Regions from separate parts of the Lentilactobacillus terminaliae genome, predicted to be linked through region 2. Evidence: predicted binding sites of a transcription regulator. Region 2 holds the regulator's gene; each other region holds the start of a gene.

Region 1 (4,282 bases), 780 kb from region 2:
TAATTCTGCCAATTGATCTGTGCTGTATTTTTTATTGGTTGGCTTTTCAATTATCTGCTTTTTTACATAGCTGTTAATCATTGACTTGGTGATGGGCTGATCAACTAATTCGTTAGTGTATTGGTTGACCATTCCCAATAGTTGATCCATATACAGATCTATTACTGGAAGTTCAGCATATTCAGGTAATTTAACGGTGGGTTCTGCCATTCGAATTCTCCTTAATTTTGGATGCTTATATTATGCCATAAATAAATACAACATTCTACTTAACATAGACATCTAGTCTATGTTATATTAACTACATAACTAGGTACGCAAATTTAAAATGTTTCAAGGGTGGTTAATCATGTTGAGCGAACGAACCAAACAAATTATTTACGAGGCAGCAAACGCAGTAACTCATGGAATTGCTTTTATTATATCCATTATCTTAAGCGCGATGTTAGTCAGCAAATCTGTTAGAGACGGATTATCGAATACTGCAATCGTCAGTTTAATAATTTACAGTGTTACAGTCTGTGGGCTTTACCTGGCATCAACCTTGTTTCATTGTTTGGTTTTCACTAGGGCCAGACGTTTCTTTCAAATCTTGGATCATAGTAATATTTTTATTTTAATCGCTGGAACTTACACGCCATATTGTATTGTTTTTTTACATAGTCAGGCAGCGTACTGGCTGTTAGCGGTTATTTGGGGATTGAGCTTGGCTGGAATTGGTTTTCATATTCTTGGCCATGGTAAATATCAAAAAATTGAGACAACAGTTTACGTGATTATGGGATGGTTATGCTTGATACTTGGAAAAGAATTATATGTTGCCTTGGCACCGCAAGGATTTTGGCTGTTGGTAACTGGTGGAGTGATATTTACCACTGGTGCCATTATTTACAGTTTTAAAAGGATCCCCGGATTACATTTGATTTGGCATTTCTTCGTTATGGGAGGAACACTCGCTATGTTTATTTCTATATATATGAATGTTTGATTGAAATGTTAGACAGCAAAAATGTCTTGGAGTTTAATTGCTTGCTTTTTAGATTGGCAGGTTGTATTCTGTCTATATTCAAAAAAGGAGGTGATGTCTTTTGACCATTGGAAATAATCTTAAGGCATCAGCTGTTGAGGTTTCGACTAAATAGTTGATGCAATAAGAGAAGGCCGGCGAAATTAAATCGCCGGCTTTTTTGTGTTTTCATATAGTTTTCTCAACAATAAGGTTCATGTTGTTAATTAAATTAATCACAATTGTCATGTAATCAGTACCACAAAGTTAAGCGTGAACGGTTGATGACATAACGCTTACATAGCTTGTCATAAGTGGGAAAGAACCTTCTCGGTTTTTTGTAATAAATCTTTGTGAATCCATTTACATATAAAAAATCCAGTGCTATGCTTGAAACCGGTAACAAATTAATTTTTAAAGGGGACTATTAATAATGAAAGAAAATTTCGATTTCTTAATGCCTAGTGTTAACTTTTTTGGTAAGGGTGTCATCAAGAAGATTGGTGATCGTGCCAAAATGTTAAACATGACTAAGCCATTGATCGTAACTGATAAATTCTTGCGTTCTATGGATAACGGTCCAGTTGCTCAAACATTGGCATCATTAGATGCTGCCGGAGTAGACTACGCAATTTATGATGGTGTTGAACCAAACCCTAAAGTAAGAAATATTCAAGCAGCTAAGCAAGTTTACTTAGACAATAATTGTGACAGTATTATCACTGTTGGTGGTGGTTCTTCACATGATGCTGGTAAAGGAACTGGAATCATCTTGACTAATGGTGATGACATTACTAAGTTAGCCGGAATCGAAACTCTTGAAAATCCACTTCCTCCTTTGATGGCTGTTAACACAACTGCCGGAACTGCTTCTGAATTAACTCGTCACTGTGTTATCACTAATGAAGAGACTAAATTGAAGTTCGTAGTTGTTTCATGGAGAAACGTTCCTCTAGTTTCATTCAATGATCCAATGTTGATGTTGGATGTTCCTGCTGGCTTGACTGCCGCAACAGGAATGGACACATTCGTACAAGCTATTGAACCATATGTTTCAACCAATCGCAACGACATTACTGACGGCCAATGTGTTGAAGCTATCAAGTTAGTTGAAGAAAGCCTTCGTGAAGCCGTAGCTAATGGTCACGATATTGAAGCTAGAACTAAGATGGTTGAAGCAGAAATGCTTGGCGGAATGGCATTTAATAATGCTGACCTTGGATATGTTCATGCCATGGCTCACCAACTTGGTGGTCAATATGACGCTCCTCATGGTGTATGTTGTGCAATGCTTTTGCCAATCGTAGAAAAGTACAATATTATCGCAGCACCTGAAAGATTTGCTGAATTAGCAAAGATCATGGGTGAAGACACTACTGGACTTTCAACTCGTGATGCTGCTGAATTGTCAATTAAGGCAATGAGACAAATGTGTGACGATGTTAATATTCCAAGAAGTATCAAGTCAATTGGTGCAAAGCCAGAAGACTTTGAGCTAATGGCAGAAAATGCTCTTAAGGATGGTAATGCATTCTCTAACCCACGTAAAGGTACTAAAGAAGACATCATCAAATTATTCCAAGAAGCATATGACGCTGAATAATTAATAATTCAATAGTAAAACTAACAAGACGCGAATTTAATTCGCGTCTTGTTTTATAATTGGGTTAATTAAATTAAGTGGAGGTAAGCAATAATGAAAATTGGATTTATCGGCACTGGAATTATGGGTAGTGGGATGATCCATAATTTACTAGCGGCGGATTACACAGTCAACGTGTTTAATCGAACTAAAAAACATGCTGATTCAGTAATTAAGCAAGGAGCTATATGGCAGGAATCAGTAGCAGAGTTAACTAAAAACAGTGACGTGATAATTAGTATTGTTGGCTTCCCTAAAGATGTTGAAGAAGTTTATTTTAGTGATGAAGGAATTCTTACAAATTCACATGCTGGTCAAACTGTGATCGACATGACCACAAGTTCACCAATTTTGGCTAATAGAATCGCCTTAGAAGCGGAAACGGTAGGAGTAACATCTTTGGATGCACCTGTCTCTGGAGGCGATGTTGGCGCTCAACAAGGGACCTTAACGATCATGGTAGGTGGGGACAAAGACATCTACCAGAAAATGCAGCCGGTATTTAATGCTATGGGCAGTTCAATCAATCGATTTGGCGAAGCAGGAATGGGACAACATGCTAAGATGGCCAATCAAATTATGATTGCTGGCACAATGACAGGCATGATCGAATCGCTAGTATATGCAGATAAAGTTGGTCTTGATAAAGCGAGCGTGATCGATATGACAAGTGGGGGAGCAGCGCAAAACTGGAGTATGGATAATTATGGTCCACGGGTGCTAAAGGGCGATTATCAACCAGGGTTTATGGCTAAACACTTCTTGAAAGATTTAAGAATCGTTTTGACTGTGGCTAATGATTTAAATCTTGAGCTTCCTGGAACCACCGTTGCTGAACAACTTTATGATAAGATGGTGCAAAATCCTGAATGGGCTGATTTAGGAACTCAAGGATTAATAAAATTATATGAATCTCAGAATGACAAAAAAGGAACCAACCACTAATAATTGTGGTTGATTCCTTTTTTGTTATAAATTATTTTCGTTTTCTTCGACTCTGGATAGCCAGGGTTAGGCTAACACCAATTGAGACAAAGAAGAAGATTAGGGCTAATACAACTAGTCCAATTTTGAGGTTGTTTGGTAAATTATTCATTTGAATTATTAGTCCGATCACGATTGAAATGATCAAACAAATATCTGCAAAAATTTGTGTAGGCGAGAATACCAATCAAATCATTCCTTTCAAAATCATTATACCAAAGTTACTCGATGGACATTGCCTTTAATTTAGCCTTAGCTTCACTGTTTGCTTTCGCAACAGCAGCGGCTTGAATCTTCTTAACAAGTGCAGCTTGTTGGGCAGGTGTCATAGCTGGGTCTTGCATTCTAGCAGCCATAACTTGTTTCTTGATAACTGCAGCAAGCATCTTTTTAGAGTTAGCTTGTTGAGATTTCATTTGTGCCTGAAGGGTTTTAACTTGTTTAGGAGTTAAAACGATCCAATCGTTAGTAATTTCGAATTTGTTAACTCGAGAAATGTACTGATGATTAGTACCTAAACCTGCATAGAATATTTTAAAGAAATTATTCTTGTAAGTGTAACGTTTAGTAGTTGTTAATAATTGAGCTGATTGTTCACGATTACGTGAGAATTTATTAACAGTATTAGCATCTGCTTGAGTATGAGTAGT
Region 2 (4,282 bases):
CATACCTTCAACAACATCAAGGCTAGTATCAACACCACGTGACTCTTCAATAGTAATAACACCATCGTTACCAACTTTTTCCATAGCGTCGGCAATTAACTTACCAACTTCTGCGTCAGCTGAAGAGATTGATGCGATTTGTGCAATATCATCTTTAGTTTCAACATCATGTGACATGTTGTGAAGTGCTTCAACAGCGGCTTTAGTAGCCTTTTCAATTCCGCGACGGATACCAACTGGATTAGCACCGGCAGTAACGTTCTTCATACCTTCATTAACGATTGCTTGAGTCAAAACAGTGGCAGTGGTTGTACCATCACCAGCGATATCATTAGTCTTTGAAGCAACTTCAGAAACTAACTTTGCACCCATGTTTTCGAAATGATCTGGTAATTCAATTGACTTAGCGATAGTTACACCATCATTAGTAATTGTTGGGTTACCAGCAGTTTGTTCCAAAACAACGTTGCGTCCCTTAGGACCAATAGTAGTCTTTACAGTATTTGCTAACTTGTCGACACCGGCAAGCATCTTTGTTCTAGCATCTTCAGAGAACTTAATTTCTTTTGCCATATCTTAAATTCACCTCATGAAATATTTTTTTAATTTTTTACGGAACTATTCAACGATAGCAACAATATCTTTTTCATGTAAAACTAAATAGGAGTTGTCGCCGTCTTCAACCTCAGTACCTGCATATTTATCGAACATTACTTCGTCCCCAGCTTTAACGATTGGGGCAACAGTATTACCGTTGTCCAAAACTCGACCAGAGCCAACAGCAACAACCTTACCAGTTTGAGGCTTTTCTTTTGCGTTACTTGCTAACACAATTCCACCAACTGTTTTTTCTTCTTCTTCTTGCGTTTCAATGATAACGCGATCTCCTAATGGTTTTAACACGTTAGTCCCTCCATAAATAGTTATTTTTAGCAACGTTAGCACTCCTTTGTCAGAAGTGCTAATCACTGACATTAATAATATTATTATCCGCTCTAAAATGCAACCCTCAACACCAAAAAATCTTCATAAATGAATACAAAAAAAGCCCCAGCGGTAAATTCGCTCGGGCTAAAAATTATTTGCTGAAGTTTTCAATGAAGTAAATTAATGTTTGTAATTCATTAGTTAAATCGACATTTTGAACAAGCACTTGGTCTGGAACTGAAATTCTAATTGGTGTGAAATTAAGAATCCCGCGAACTCCTCCGGCTACTGCTTGATCAGCAACCCCTTGTGCGTAATCAGATGGTACGGTTAAAATAATCACCTGAATTTGTTGTTCTTGCAATTGATCAGCTAAATCACTAACTGGGTAAACTGGAACCCCATCTTGGATGGTATTTACGATATCATCCTTTGAATCAAAAGCTGCGGAAATTCTAACATTACCATCCTTGTGAAAATTAAAGTTCAATAAGGCATGGCCTAAATTACCAACCCCAACTAATCCAACATTAGTCAGATGTTCTTGATTTAGAATTTGTTTAAAAAAGCTAAGTAAGCTATCAACATCATAGCCATAGCCCCGTTTACCTAATGCTCCAAAATAAGAAAAATCACGTCGAATAGTTGCTGAGTCAACCTGAACAGCGTCAGCAAGTTCCGTTGAAGAAATTCTTTCTTTTCCTGTATCATGGAGAATATTTAAATAACGGTAATATATTGGTAATCGCTTAGCGGTTGCCTTGGGAATGCTTTCAGCCGTCACGAATAACTCCTCCTTACATCTATTGATTGTTAAAAAACTTTGTGAAACTCACTTCTTTAATTATTCTACCATAGTATTACCGCTTGTGAAAATAAATTCAAATATTAATTGCACTTTTTCCGAAAATCTTGATATGTGTTAGAATATTAGTACTCAGAAAGGTGGATGCCGCATGATTATTTTGCAGGTCCAAGACATTGCAAAACGTTTTAATGGCGAGAATATTTTTTCCGGAGTTAACTTAAATATCCAGGAAAAAAGTCGAATTGCCCTTGTTGGCCAAAATGGTGCCGGCAAGTCAACGTTAGTAAAAATTATTATGGGAGAAATGGCCGCAGACGAAGGCCAAATCTCTGAGAAGAAAAACTTAACTATCGGTTATCTAGCTCAAGATACTGGATTAGATTCAAATAAAACAATTTATGATGAAATGGAATCTGTTTTTGATTCTTTAAAAGAAACCGAAAGCAAAATTCACAAATTAGAAGTGCAAATAAGTCAAGACAACTCAACAATGAGTGAAGAAGAGTTTGCTGAGATATCAAAAACCTATGACAATTTGAGAGCTGACTTCGAATCAAACGGTGGTTACGTGTACGAAGCCGAAATTCGAGGTGTTCTCCACGGGTTCGGCTTTGGTGAAGCAGACTACGACCACCCCATCAACGAATTATCAGGAGGTCAAAAAACTCAACTGGCACTTGCAAAACTATTGTTAGAGAAACCTGACCTACTGATTTTAGATGAACCTACAAACCATTTGGATGTTGAAACTATCACTTGGTTGGAAGGCTACATCAAAAATTATGCTGGATCATTGCTGATTATTTCTCATGATAGATATTTTCTCGACCAAATCGTTAATGAAGTTTATGAAATGGCGCATAAAACCCTTACTCATTATCAAGGTAATTACACTGATTTCATAAATCAAAAAGAACTGCGCAATACGACCAGGATGCGCGAATATGAGAAGCAACAAGCTAAAATTGCCAAGCTTCAAGAATTCGTTGACAAAAACATCGTGCGAGCTTCAACTACTAAACAAGCTCAGGCCCGCAGAAAACAGCTAGAAAAAATGGATGTGATCGAAAAACCAGTAGATTACACAAAAGTAGCCCGCTTTTTATTTACCACTAATAAAAAAAGTGGTGAGAATGTTTTGAAGGTATCAGACGCCGCTATCGGATATGACCATATATTAAGCGAACCGGTTAACTTAGAAGTCAAAAGACACCAGGCAATTGCCATAGTTGGTCCTAACGGCGTTGGTAAGTCCACTCTACTTAAAAGTATCTTAGGAAAAATTCCTTTAATCAAAGGAACGATTAGTTTTGGAACCGGCGTTGATACTGGATATTATGATCAGGAACAGCAAAGTCTGCACAAAAATAAAAAGGTTCTCAATGAATTATGGGACGATCATCCAACTGTTAACGAAAGTGATATCCGCGGTATCCTAGGTAGTTTTCTCTTTTCAGGTGATGACGTCGACAAGTTAGTCGCGGACTTATCTGGTGGTGAAAAAGCTCGGTTACTATTAACTAAATTAGCTATGCAACACAATAACTTCTTAATTCTCGATGAACCAACTAATCACTTGGACATTGACAGCCGAGAAGTGCTTGAACGTGCCTTGAGAGACTTTGAAGGCACCATCTTATTCGTTTCACATGATAGATACTTTATTAACCAGTTGGCTACTGCAACAGTCGAAATATCTGCCACTGGTAGTAATGCTTACCTTGGTAATTACGACTATTATGTTGATAAAAAAGCTGAACAATTGGCTTACAAGGAGCGAGAAGAATCACAAAATGCACCTACTCAATCTGCTCCTCAAGCCGTCAGCTCTGATAAACAATATTATCAAAACAACAAAGAGGCCCAAAAACAAGTTCGTAAGCTGACTCGAGAAGTTGCCGCATTAGAAGAACAATTAGATACTTTGACAATTCAAAAAGATGACGTCGAATCTCAAATGACCCTGCCAGAAAATTTCAACGATGTTCAAAAATCGGCTGATTTGCAAAATCAGCTCAACAATATCAATGAACAAATTGAAAACACAGAGGAACTTTGGGAAAGTAAAAGTATGGAATTAGAAGACTTATAGTAAACAAAAAGCCATGACATTTAAAATGTCATGGCTTTTTTAATTTTAATCATTGATTAAATCAAATTCTAAAGATGGATCAGCGTTTAAAGTTGCATCGGCGCGAACTCCATGCCGATATAACATTTCTCCAGCAGCTCCAATCATAGCAGCATTGTCTCCACAAAGAGATAACGGAACTAATACTAAATCAGTGTTAGGAAAATTAGTTAGCTCATCAGTTAATCGTTCACGAAGCCCTTTATTTGCAGCCACTCCACCAGCAAGAATAAGTTGCTTAACTGGGAACTGTTTTAACGCACGATTAGTCTTATCAGCTAATACATCGACGACAGCTTGTTGAAAACTAGTTGCCAAATCACAACGGTTTAATGTTTCGTTAATTTGATCCGCATGGTGAACAGTGTTGATGAAAGCACTCTTTAAACCACTAAAGCTAAAATCAAAATTATCTT
Region 3 (4,282 bases), 810 kb from region 2:
AATTACGCTCAAGATGGCAAGCGAGTATTGGCAATTGCGAAAGCAGAAAAATTGACCACTGATAAACCGTTAGATAATCCTCAAGTTTTGGGATTATTATTAATCAGCGACGTTATTCGTCCCAATGCTAACAATACTTTTGCATATTTTTCTAGTCAAGATGTGGATATAAAAGTTATTTCTGGTGATGATCCAATCACCGTTTCTTCGATCGCCAAGAATGCTGGTATCAAAAAATCTGATAAATTTATCGATATGTCTCAAGTTACCGAAGCAGATAATTTCGGTAAGCTAGTTACTGAAAACACAGTCTTTGGACGAGTAACTCCAGATCAAAAGAAACAATTAATCAACGGCCTTCAAGAAAACAAACACACCGTTGCAATGACTGGGGATGGTGTTAACGATATATTGGCGCTAAGGCAAGCAGATTGTGGTATCGCCATGGCCTCTGGTAGTGAAAGCACCAAGAGTATTGCTGACTTTGTATTAATCGATTCTAATTTTGATGCGATGATCGGTGTTTTAAAAGAAGGTCGCCGAGTAATCAATAATATTCAACGAGTAGCAGCCATGTATCTAATTAAAACAATGTATTCAGTTGCACTGGCAATCCTGTTTATGTTCTTTCAAAATGGATATCCTTTTGAACCAATACAATTAACACCAATTACGACGTTGATGGTTGGAATTCCGTCATTTGTTTTAGCACTTCAACCTAATTTCCAGAAAATTACAAATCAATTTATGCGGCAGGTATTAATAATATCTGCGCCAGCGGCAACTTGTATAGTAGGTTATATAGTCATTATCCAGGGAATTGGCGCGCTATTGGGACTTAATTACCGATTTACTTCGACACTAAGCGTTCTAATAACTGGTTCTATCTGCTGGTTGGCTTTGGTTCTTGTTTCCAGGCCATTCAACAGAATGAAGATTGCTTTAGATTTCGGAGTCCTCGCGGCTTTCTTATTGATCTTAGTATTTTTCAACAATATTTTTTCACTAGTTTCACTATTTAATCCTTGGGTATGGTGGATTTCTATTCCGTTGATTTTAACAGCATATCCAATTTATATCTTCTCTCAGGGAGTTATCAGTAAAATTCTGGATGCTCGAAGTCGAAGACGAGCTCGAAAACAAGCATGATATGAAAAAGGTCACCGATGCGTGACCTTTTCTTGTGCGCTTTATTATCTAGTGTGTTAAACTAGTTGAAAAGGTTATATAAATTAGAGGGGTGCAATATGACAAATAATGAAGAACAATATCAGAAATGGGAACAAAATTTAAAAAAGGTTGAATTGCCATTGTGGTCTGAGTTGCCAAAGTTCGATTTATATATGGATCAAGTGACTGTGTTCGTTAATGGGATATTGGGCCAAATTGGAATGTCATCAGTGACCCCCGCCATGATTAATAATTACGTAAAAAACAAGGCAATCATTGCCCCGGTTAAAAAGAAATATCAAACAATGCATATTGCGGACATCATTATGATAAGTTTGCTTAAACCAGCATTTTCTTTAGATACGATTCGTCATGCGATAGATCAAGTGACTGCGAACATGTATCCTCAACAGGCATATGATAACTTTATCAAACGTCTTTCTTTCTCTTTTAAGAATATTGATAATATCTCAAATCATGCGCTTAAAGAAGATGACTTAAACGAAAAATTGATGCAGGTTGCTGTGAATGTTGTGATAGATAGGGTACAGTCAGAGAAGTTATTGGAGATCATTCAAAAGCCATTACCAAAAGTCGAATAGTCGTGAAATCGTTCACATATAGCTAATGAAAACGTTTTCAAAAAAGTGAACAAAGTATTTATATAAAAAAACACGGTAAACCCCTGATATATAAGGCACCGTGTTTTTATTTTGAACTTTTTGTGATTTTTTGAGCAAAAACTATTTACAAAAAAATGATACGTGTTATTATGTTCTTGTGAAGTAAATAACAAACAACAAAAACAATTCTTTTTGGAGGCAACTCATGATAGATAACAAAGTAGAAAAGAAACAAGCCACTGATGTTGACACGATGATCAATGGTTTAGTTGAAAAAGCCCAAAAAGCTCTTGAAATAATGGATTCATTCGACCAAGAAAAAGTTGATCACATTACTCACGCAATGGTAATGGCTGGTCAAGACAAGCACATGGATCTTGCAATTATGGCCGCTGAAGAAACTGGCCGTGGGGTTGCTGAAGATAAGGCAATCAAGAACATGTACGCTACTGAAGAAATTTGGCACAGCATTCGTAATGACAAAACTGTCGGTGTTATTAAAGACGATACTGAACGTCAATTAATCACCGTCGCTGAACCTCTTGGTGTTTTGGCAGGAATTACACCTGTTACTAACCCAACTTCAACTACTCTATTCAAATCAATCATTTCAATGAAGACTAGAAACCCAATCATTTTTAGTTTCCATCCACAAGCATTGAAGTCATCAATTGCTACAGCTAAAGTAGTTCGTGATGCAGCAATTGCCGCTGGAGCTCCTGAAGGTGCTATCCAATGGATTACTGAACCAAGTATTGAAGCCACTAACAAGTTGATCAATCACCCAGGTGTTGCATCAACATTGGCAACTGGTGGTCCTGGCATGGTTAAGGCAGCTTACTCAACTGGTAAACCAGCTTTAGGTGTTGGTCCTGGTAATGGTCCTGTATATATCGAAAAAACTGCTAACATCTTACGTGCAGTTAATGATTTAGTTCTTTCTAAGACATTTGATAACGGTATGATTTGTGCTACTGAAAACAGTGCTATCATCGATAATGACATTTACGATGTTGTTAAACAAGAATTAGAAAAGAACGGCGTGTTCTTTGTAAAGAAAGCCGATCATAAGAAGCTTTCTGAAACAATGTTTAACCAAGAAAAAGGAAATGTTCTTGGACCAATCGCTGGTCAACCTGCTAAGAAGATTGCTAAGATGGCTGGCATCAAAGTTCCTGATAACACAAAGGTACTTGCTGTTGAAATCAACAAGATCGGTATTCAAGAACCACTTTCAGGTGAAAAATTATCACCAGTTATCAGTGTATTTAAGGCTTCTGGTCATGAAGAAGCATTTAAACTTGCTGACGAACTTCTTCACTATGGTGGATTAGGTCATACTGCAGCTATTCAAACAACTGACGATGATCTTGCACTTGAATTTGGTAAGAAAATGAAAGCTACTCGTGTGCTAGTTAACACACCAGGTGGATTTGGTGGAATTGGTAACCTTTATAATGAAATGACACCATCTCTTACATTAGGTACTGGTTCATGGGGTGGAAACTCAATTTCTCATAACGTTACTGATACAGATTTATTGAACATCAAAACTATCGCAAAGAGACGAAATAATATGCAATGGGTTAAATTACCAAGAGTTTACTTCGAAAAGACTTCAATTCGTTATCTAGACGACATGCCAGGTATCAACAAAGTATTTATCGTTACAACCCCAGGTATGGTGGAACATGGTTACGTTGACAAGGTATTGGATGAATTAAAACGTCGTCCTAATGAAATTCAATATTCATTATTCTCAGATGTTGAACCAGATCCTTCAACTGACACTGTTAACAAGGGTGTTGCACAAATGCGCGCCTTTGAACCAGATACTATCATTGCTTTAGGTGGTGGTTCTCCACTAGATGCTGCTAAGAACATGTGGTTATTCTATGAAGACCCAAGTACTAGCTTCTTCGGTGCTAAACAAAAGTTCATCGATATCAGAAAGCGTGCATACCGTTTCAACAAGCCTCATAAGGCTCAAATGATCGCTATTCCAACTACTTCAGGTACTGGTTCAGAAGTAACACCATTCGCTGTTATTACTGACTCAAAGACTCATGTTAAGTACCCATTAGCTGATTATGCATTGACTCCAGACGTTGCTATCGTTGACCCTCAATTCGTAGAAACTGTACCAAAGGGCACAGTTGCTGCATCAGGGCTTGATACATTAAGTCATGGAATTGAATCATTCGTTTCAACAATGGCTTCAGATTACACTCGTCCATTGTCACTTCAAGCAATCAAATTAGTATTTGAAAACTTGGAGAAATCATACAACGGTGATGCTGATGCTCGTGCTGAAATGCATAACGCTGCAACACTTGCCGGAATGGCATTTGGTAATGCATTCTTAGGAATTAACCATTCAATCGCCCACAAACTTGGTGGAGAATTTGGATTAACTCACGGAATCGCAATTGCTATCACTATGCCTCACGTAATCAGATACAATGCTAAACTCCCAGAAAAGATTGCCG
Region 4 (4,282 bases), 900 kb from region 2:
TTATTACTTCTGCATATCAAAGCGCTGACAGCTTCTTGAAAAACAAGAAGTTCATCCGCTACTTACCTAAAGCATCCCATAATGAAGAAGCAAGTAAAAAAGATGTCCAGGACCATTACGACATCGGTAACGACTTCTACAAATTATGGCTTGATGACACAATGACTTATTCATGTGCTTACTTTGAGACTCCAGAAGATGACTTAAAGACAGCCCAAATGAATAAAGTACATCATATTTTGAAGAAACTTGATCCTAAACCAAGAAGAACTTTGCTTGATATTGGTTGTGGTTGGGGAACTTTGATGTTAACTGCTGCTCAAGAATACGACTTGCGAGTTGTTGGAGTAACCTTAAGTCAAGAACAATATGATTACGTTAATTCTGAAATCAAGCGTTTAGGTCTTGAAGATGTTGCTGAAGTTAAGCTAACTGACTACCGTGAATTAGGCGATGCTAAATTCGACTACATCACTTCAGTTGGTATGTTTGAACACGTTGGTAAAGAAAACCTTGGTGAATACTTCAAGTGCGTTAACCATTACTTAACTGATGATGGTGTTGCCTTGATTCACGGAATCACTCGTCAACAAGGTGGAGCTTACAATGGTTGGATCAACAAATGGATCTTCCCAGGTGGATATGTTCCAGGTTTAACTGAAAACATGGACCACATCATTGAAAATGGTCTTCAAATTTATGACATGGAATCACTTCGTCGTCATTACCAAAAGACTACTGAAATTTGGGACGAAAACTTCCTTGCTGTTAAGCCTCAAGTAGCAGAAATGTTTGATGATAATTTTGTTCGAATGTGGGACTTATATCTTCAAGCATGTGCCGCTTCATTCAAGGCTGGTAACATTGATGTTATCCAATACTTGATCACTAAAGGCGCTTCTGGTCACGACTTACCAATGACTAGAGAATACATGTACAAATAACATTTCAATAGTTAAATACGAAAAGGCGTTAGCTTAGCTGCTAACGTCTTTTTTGTATAAAAAAACAACCATGATAAATATCATGATTGCTATTAATTTTATTGGAACTGCATACCACCATCGACAATCAATGTTTGACCAGTAACATAATTTGAATCTGGTCCTGCTAAGAAAGCAACTGCATTGGCAACATCTTCTGGTTCAGATAATCTACCAAGCGCAATACCATCAGAGAATGTTGACATACCCCATTCGTCGCTCTTGCCGGCATTTTGGCCAACTTCATGAGCAATATCAAACATCATTGGTGTCTTAACGATTCCGGGTGCGAATGCGTTAACAGTAATGTCTTCATCAGCTAAATCACGAGCAGTTGTCTGAGTGATTCCACGAATTGCAAATTTAGTTCCCACATAAAGTGCCAAGTTAGGGTTACCAACAACCCCAGCTTGTGAAGTAGCATTGATAATTTTACCGCCATGACCTAGTTCTTTAAATGCTTTGTGGGCAGCTTGAGTTCCCCATAAAACACCACCAACATTAACTTTGTAAACCCAATCGAAATCTTCTGGAGTAATCGTGTCAATTGGAGTGGTTGGTCCTAAACCAGCGTTATTAACGATAACGTTAAAATCACCAAATTCTTTAACCGTTGCATCAACTGCAGCAAAAACTTGATCTCGTTCAGCAACATCGGCCTTGATAGCAATTGCCTTGCCACCATTACCATTAATTTCATCAGCTATTTTTTGAACCTTGTCCAAGTGACGACCTACTAAAGAAACTGCAAATCCATCATTAGCTAATCTTTCAGCGATTGCTTGACCAATTCCTTGGCCTGCACCAGTTACCATTGCTACTTTTTGTGCCATGAGAAAATCCTCCATTTGTTTGTGAACTTTTTAACTTGCTTTCAATAATATATTCTTTTCTATCATGAAAATCAATCCATAATATTTCGGAGGTCATTTTCATTTTTAAAAATACTAATTAAAAAAGCAAGTCCCCCTACTTAGGAAACTTGCTTTATCGTTATAATTTATTATTTAGAAAAACATTGCAAGAATAAATACGGCTGCAAGACCTAAGACAACAGAAATCGTCATTGATCTCGTCCAATAAGCAATTGCAATTACTAAAACAGCAGCAATTAACTCGGGGGTTTTATCCACAATTGAGATTTGGTAACTAGGATTAATAAACAGATCCTTTACAACCAGTGCGGTAAATAAAGATACCGGCACGTAAGTCATCCACTCATTAAACCAAACGGGAATTTCCCGTGTTCTGAAGAACAGCAATGGCAATAATCGTGGTAAAAAGGCAACTGCAAAACACGCAAGTATTAACCAAAAATGTTGAGTTGTACTCCATTCCATAACTCTGACTCCTAATCCTTAACGTCCTCAGGTGATCCTGCTGGATTCTTCATCGATCGAAGAATCTTACTTCTGGGATGATTTTTTCTGATTGTTGCTTCCAGAGCAAAACCGATGAAAGATGCAATCAATGTTGAAATCACTAATCCAAGAGTTGTTTTAGTGATAGCCATACAAATTGCTGCCAAAATTCCTGAAATAATACAGATGAAAATGATTAAGCCGTTCTTTAACTGCATCACAATCATATACAAGAATAAAGCTGTTAATGCAAAATGCACCACAGTCAAATTGATGGTAATTGCACTACCAATGATACTCCCAATAACGTTGCTGACAGTCCAAAACGCCAGTGTGTAATGCTCAACATTTAAAGCATCACGTGGCGTGAAGTTCTTATCAGTTGAAAACTTTAAGTAATTGATTGCGTAGTTCTCGTCGTTCATCGATGCCGCAAATATGGTCGTAAACCCTAGCGACTTTCCATGAAGATACTTCGATAAACTAGATCCCAGCAATGCATATCGCAATTCTAGGAAAAACAACATCAAGACAACCGAATACATAGGTGCATTCGTTGCCAATAGCGAAGCAATCAAAAATTGCGCTCCTCCTGAAAATACCAATACTGATACAAGAGCAGTCATATAAATATTAAACCCGGACGCGTGAAGTAAAATACCACACGCTAATCCGATGGGTATGTAACTTAAATCAACTGGTAATGAAACATTTAGTATCCGTCGCCAATAGGGCAACTGTTCATCAGATCTAGCCATATTCTTAGCCAATAGGATTCCTCCAATAAAAAATTGAAAATAGAGTCAACGTTAAAAAAATGAATCCAACTTACATTATATTGGAAAATTAAGAAATAATAAACCTCTTATCCAGAATTTGCACTTTAAAACAAGTTTGCAACCGCTCTAAACATTTGTACAAACACATTTGCTTTATCAACTTTTTTCGTTGGTGCTAAGGCAATTGTAGCAGTTTTAGGGCTTAAGTATGTGATTTTTCTTCCATTTATCAATAAATTTACTTTGGCAACCGCTGAGTTAACCGTAATTGGCGCTGAAAGTTGCTTATCTTTTTTCACAAACTTTCCCGTGACTTTAACTGATTGCTTGGGTACCCAAATCCATCGAGAATGCAACGTTCCAACTTTAACAGTTTGATCCTTAGCGTTTTTAACAAACACTGTTTTGGCATTGGCAATGGTAGCCTTGCTACTTAGTTTCATTGGTCTATTATTAGCCACAACCTCACGCAACAATTTCGCAGTTTGAATAAACCTTGCTGGATCTGTTGGTGAAGTGTTTCTGGCATGTAAGATGACAGTTACGATTCGGCGATGCCGATTAGTAGCAGAACTAACAAATGAAGCCCCTGCCTTATCTGATGTCCCAGTTTTAAGACCAGTAACCTTAATACTTGGAGATACTTTATCATTTCCGAGCAACTCATTGTGGCCCTCATACTGGGCACCAGCAAATGTATAACTAGTTTGCGAAGTAATCTTAGTTACGCTGGGAAACGTCTTCAATAATTTAGCAGCAATCTGACCTACACTTTGTGCCGACATCATGTTTTCGGCATTCGGTGAAACATTTTTTAATTCCAAATCACCCATCAGTTTATTAGGCAAACCAGCCGCATTGTAGAACTTGGCATCATTGATACCCATTGATCTAGCAGTATCTTGCATCACTTGATTAAATTGTTCTGGTGAGCCTGCAACAGCATTTCCTAACGTGATTGCTGCGGCGTTTGCTGATGAAATCAGGGCTGCTTTCACTAATTCTTTAACCGTATATGAATTACCAGCAACTAAAGGTACGTTGGTTAATTCTGCTCCAGTACTGAGTTTAGCCAACTTGGAATCGATTTTAACTCGAGTATTCCAACTCAATTTATGCTCAGCAATTCGCTGATGAACAATATAAACTGTCATCAATT

Evidence for each region. The regulator Rex, encoded in region 2, represses fermentation and respiration genes when NADH is low (regulators of the CRP and FNR family bind a similar motif). The targets are predictions, from matches to a motif close to TTGTGAANTANTTCACAA.
Region 1: the regulator Rex is predicted to act here: its motif matches at 1,358-1,375, upstream of O0236_RS08280 (iron-containing alcohol dehydrogenase).
Region 3: the regulator Rex is predicted to act here: its motif matches at 1,949-1,966, upstream of adhE (bifunctional acetaldehyde-CoA/alcohol dehydrogenase).
Region 4: the regulator Rex is predicted to act here: its motif matches at 1,836-1,853, upstream of O0236_RS08965 ((S)-acetoin forming diacetyl reductase).

Annotation. Positions count from the first base shown of each region.
Region 1 is NZ_CP168151.1:1,553,223-1,557,504, reverse strand. Features, by position in the region: gene O0236_RS08290 (DUF1836 domain-containing protein) at 1-210, opposite strand, end outside; gene trhA (PAQR family membrane homeostasis protein TrhA) at 350-988, shown strand; gene O0236_RS08280 (iron-containing alcohol dehydrogenase) at 1,440-2,609, shown strand; gene O0236_RS08275 (NAD(P)-dependent oxidoreductase) at 2,703-3,593, shown strand; gene O0236_RS08270 (DUF4811 domain-containing protein) at 3,854-4,282, opposite strand, start outside.
Region 2 is NZ_CP168151.1:772,383-776,664, reverse strand. Features, by position in the region: gene groL (chaperonin GroEL) at 1-573, opposite strand, end outside; gene groES (co-chaperone GroES) at 619-903, opposite strand; gene O0236_RS03880 (redox-sensing transcriptional repressor Rex) at 1,079-1,711, opposite strand; gene abc-f (ribosomal protection-like ABC-F family protein) at 1,884-3,827, shown strand; gene tsaD (tRNA (adenosine(37)-N6)-threonylcarbamoyltransferase complex transferase subunit TsaD) at 3,873-4,282, opposite strand, start outside.
Region 3 is NZ_CP168151.1:1,899,938-1,904,219, reverse strand. Features, by position in the region: gene O0236_RS10000 (HAD-IC family P-type ATPase) at 1-1,149, shown strand, start outside; gene O0236_RS09995 (DUF1836 domain-containing protein) at 1,248-1,772, shown strand; gene adhE (bifunctional acetaldehyde-CoA/alcohol dehydrogenase) at 1,999-4,282, shown strand, end outside.
Region 4 is NZ_CP168151.1:1,671,743-1,676,024, forward strand. Features, by position in the region: gene O0236_RS08960 (SAM-dependent methyltransferase) at 1-944, shown strand, start outside; gene O0236_RS08965 ((S)-acetoin forming diacetyl reductase) at 1,043-1,816, opposite strand; gene O0236_RS08970 (AzlD domain-containing protein) at 1,991-2,323, opposite strand; gene O0236_RS08975 (AzlC family ABC transporter permease) at 2,335-3,102, opposite strand; gene O0236_RS08980 (D-alanyl-D-alanine carboxypeptidase family protein) at 3,228-4,282, opposite strand, start outside.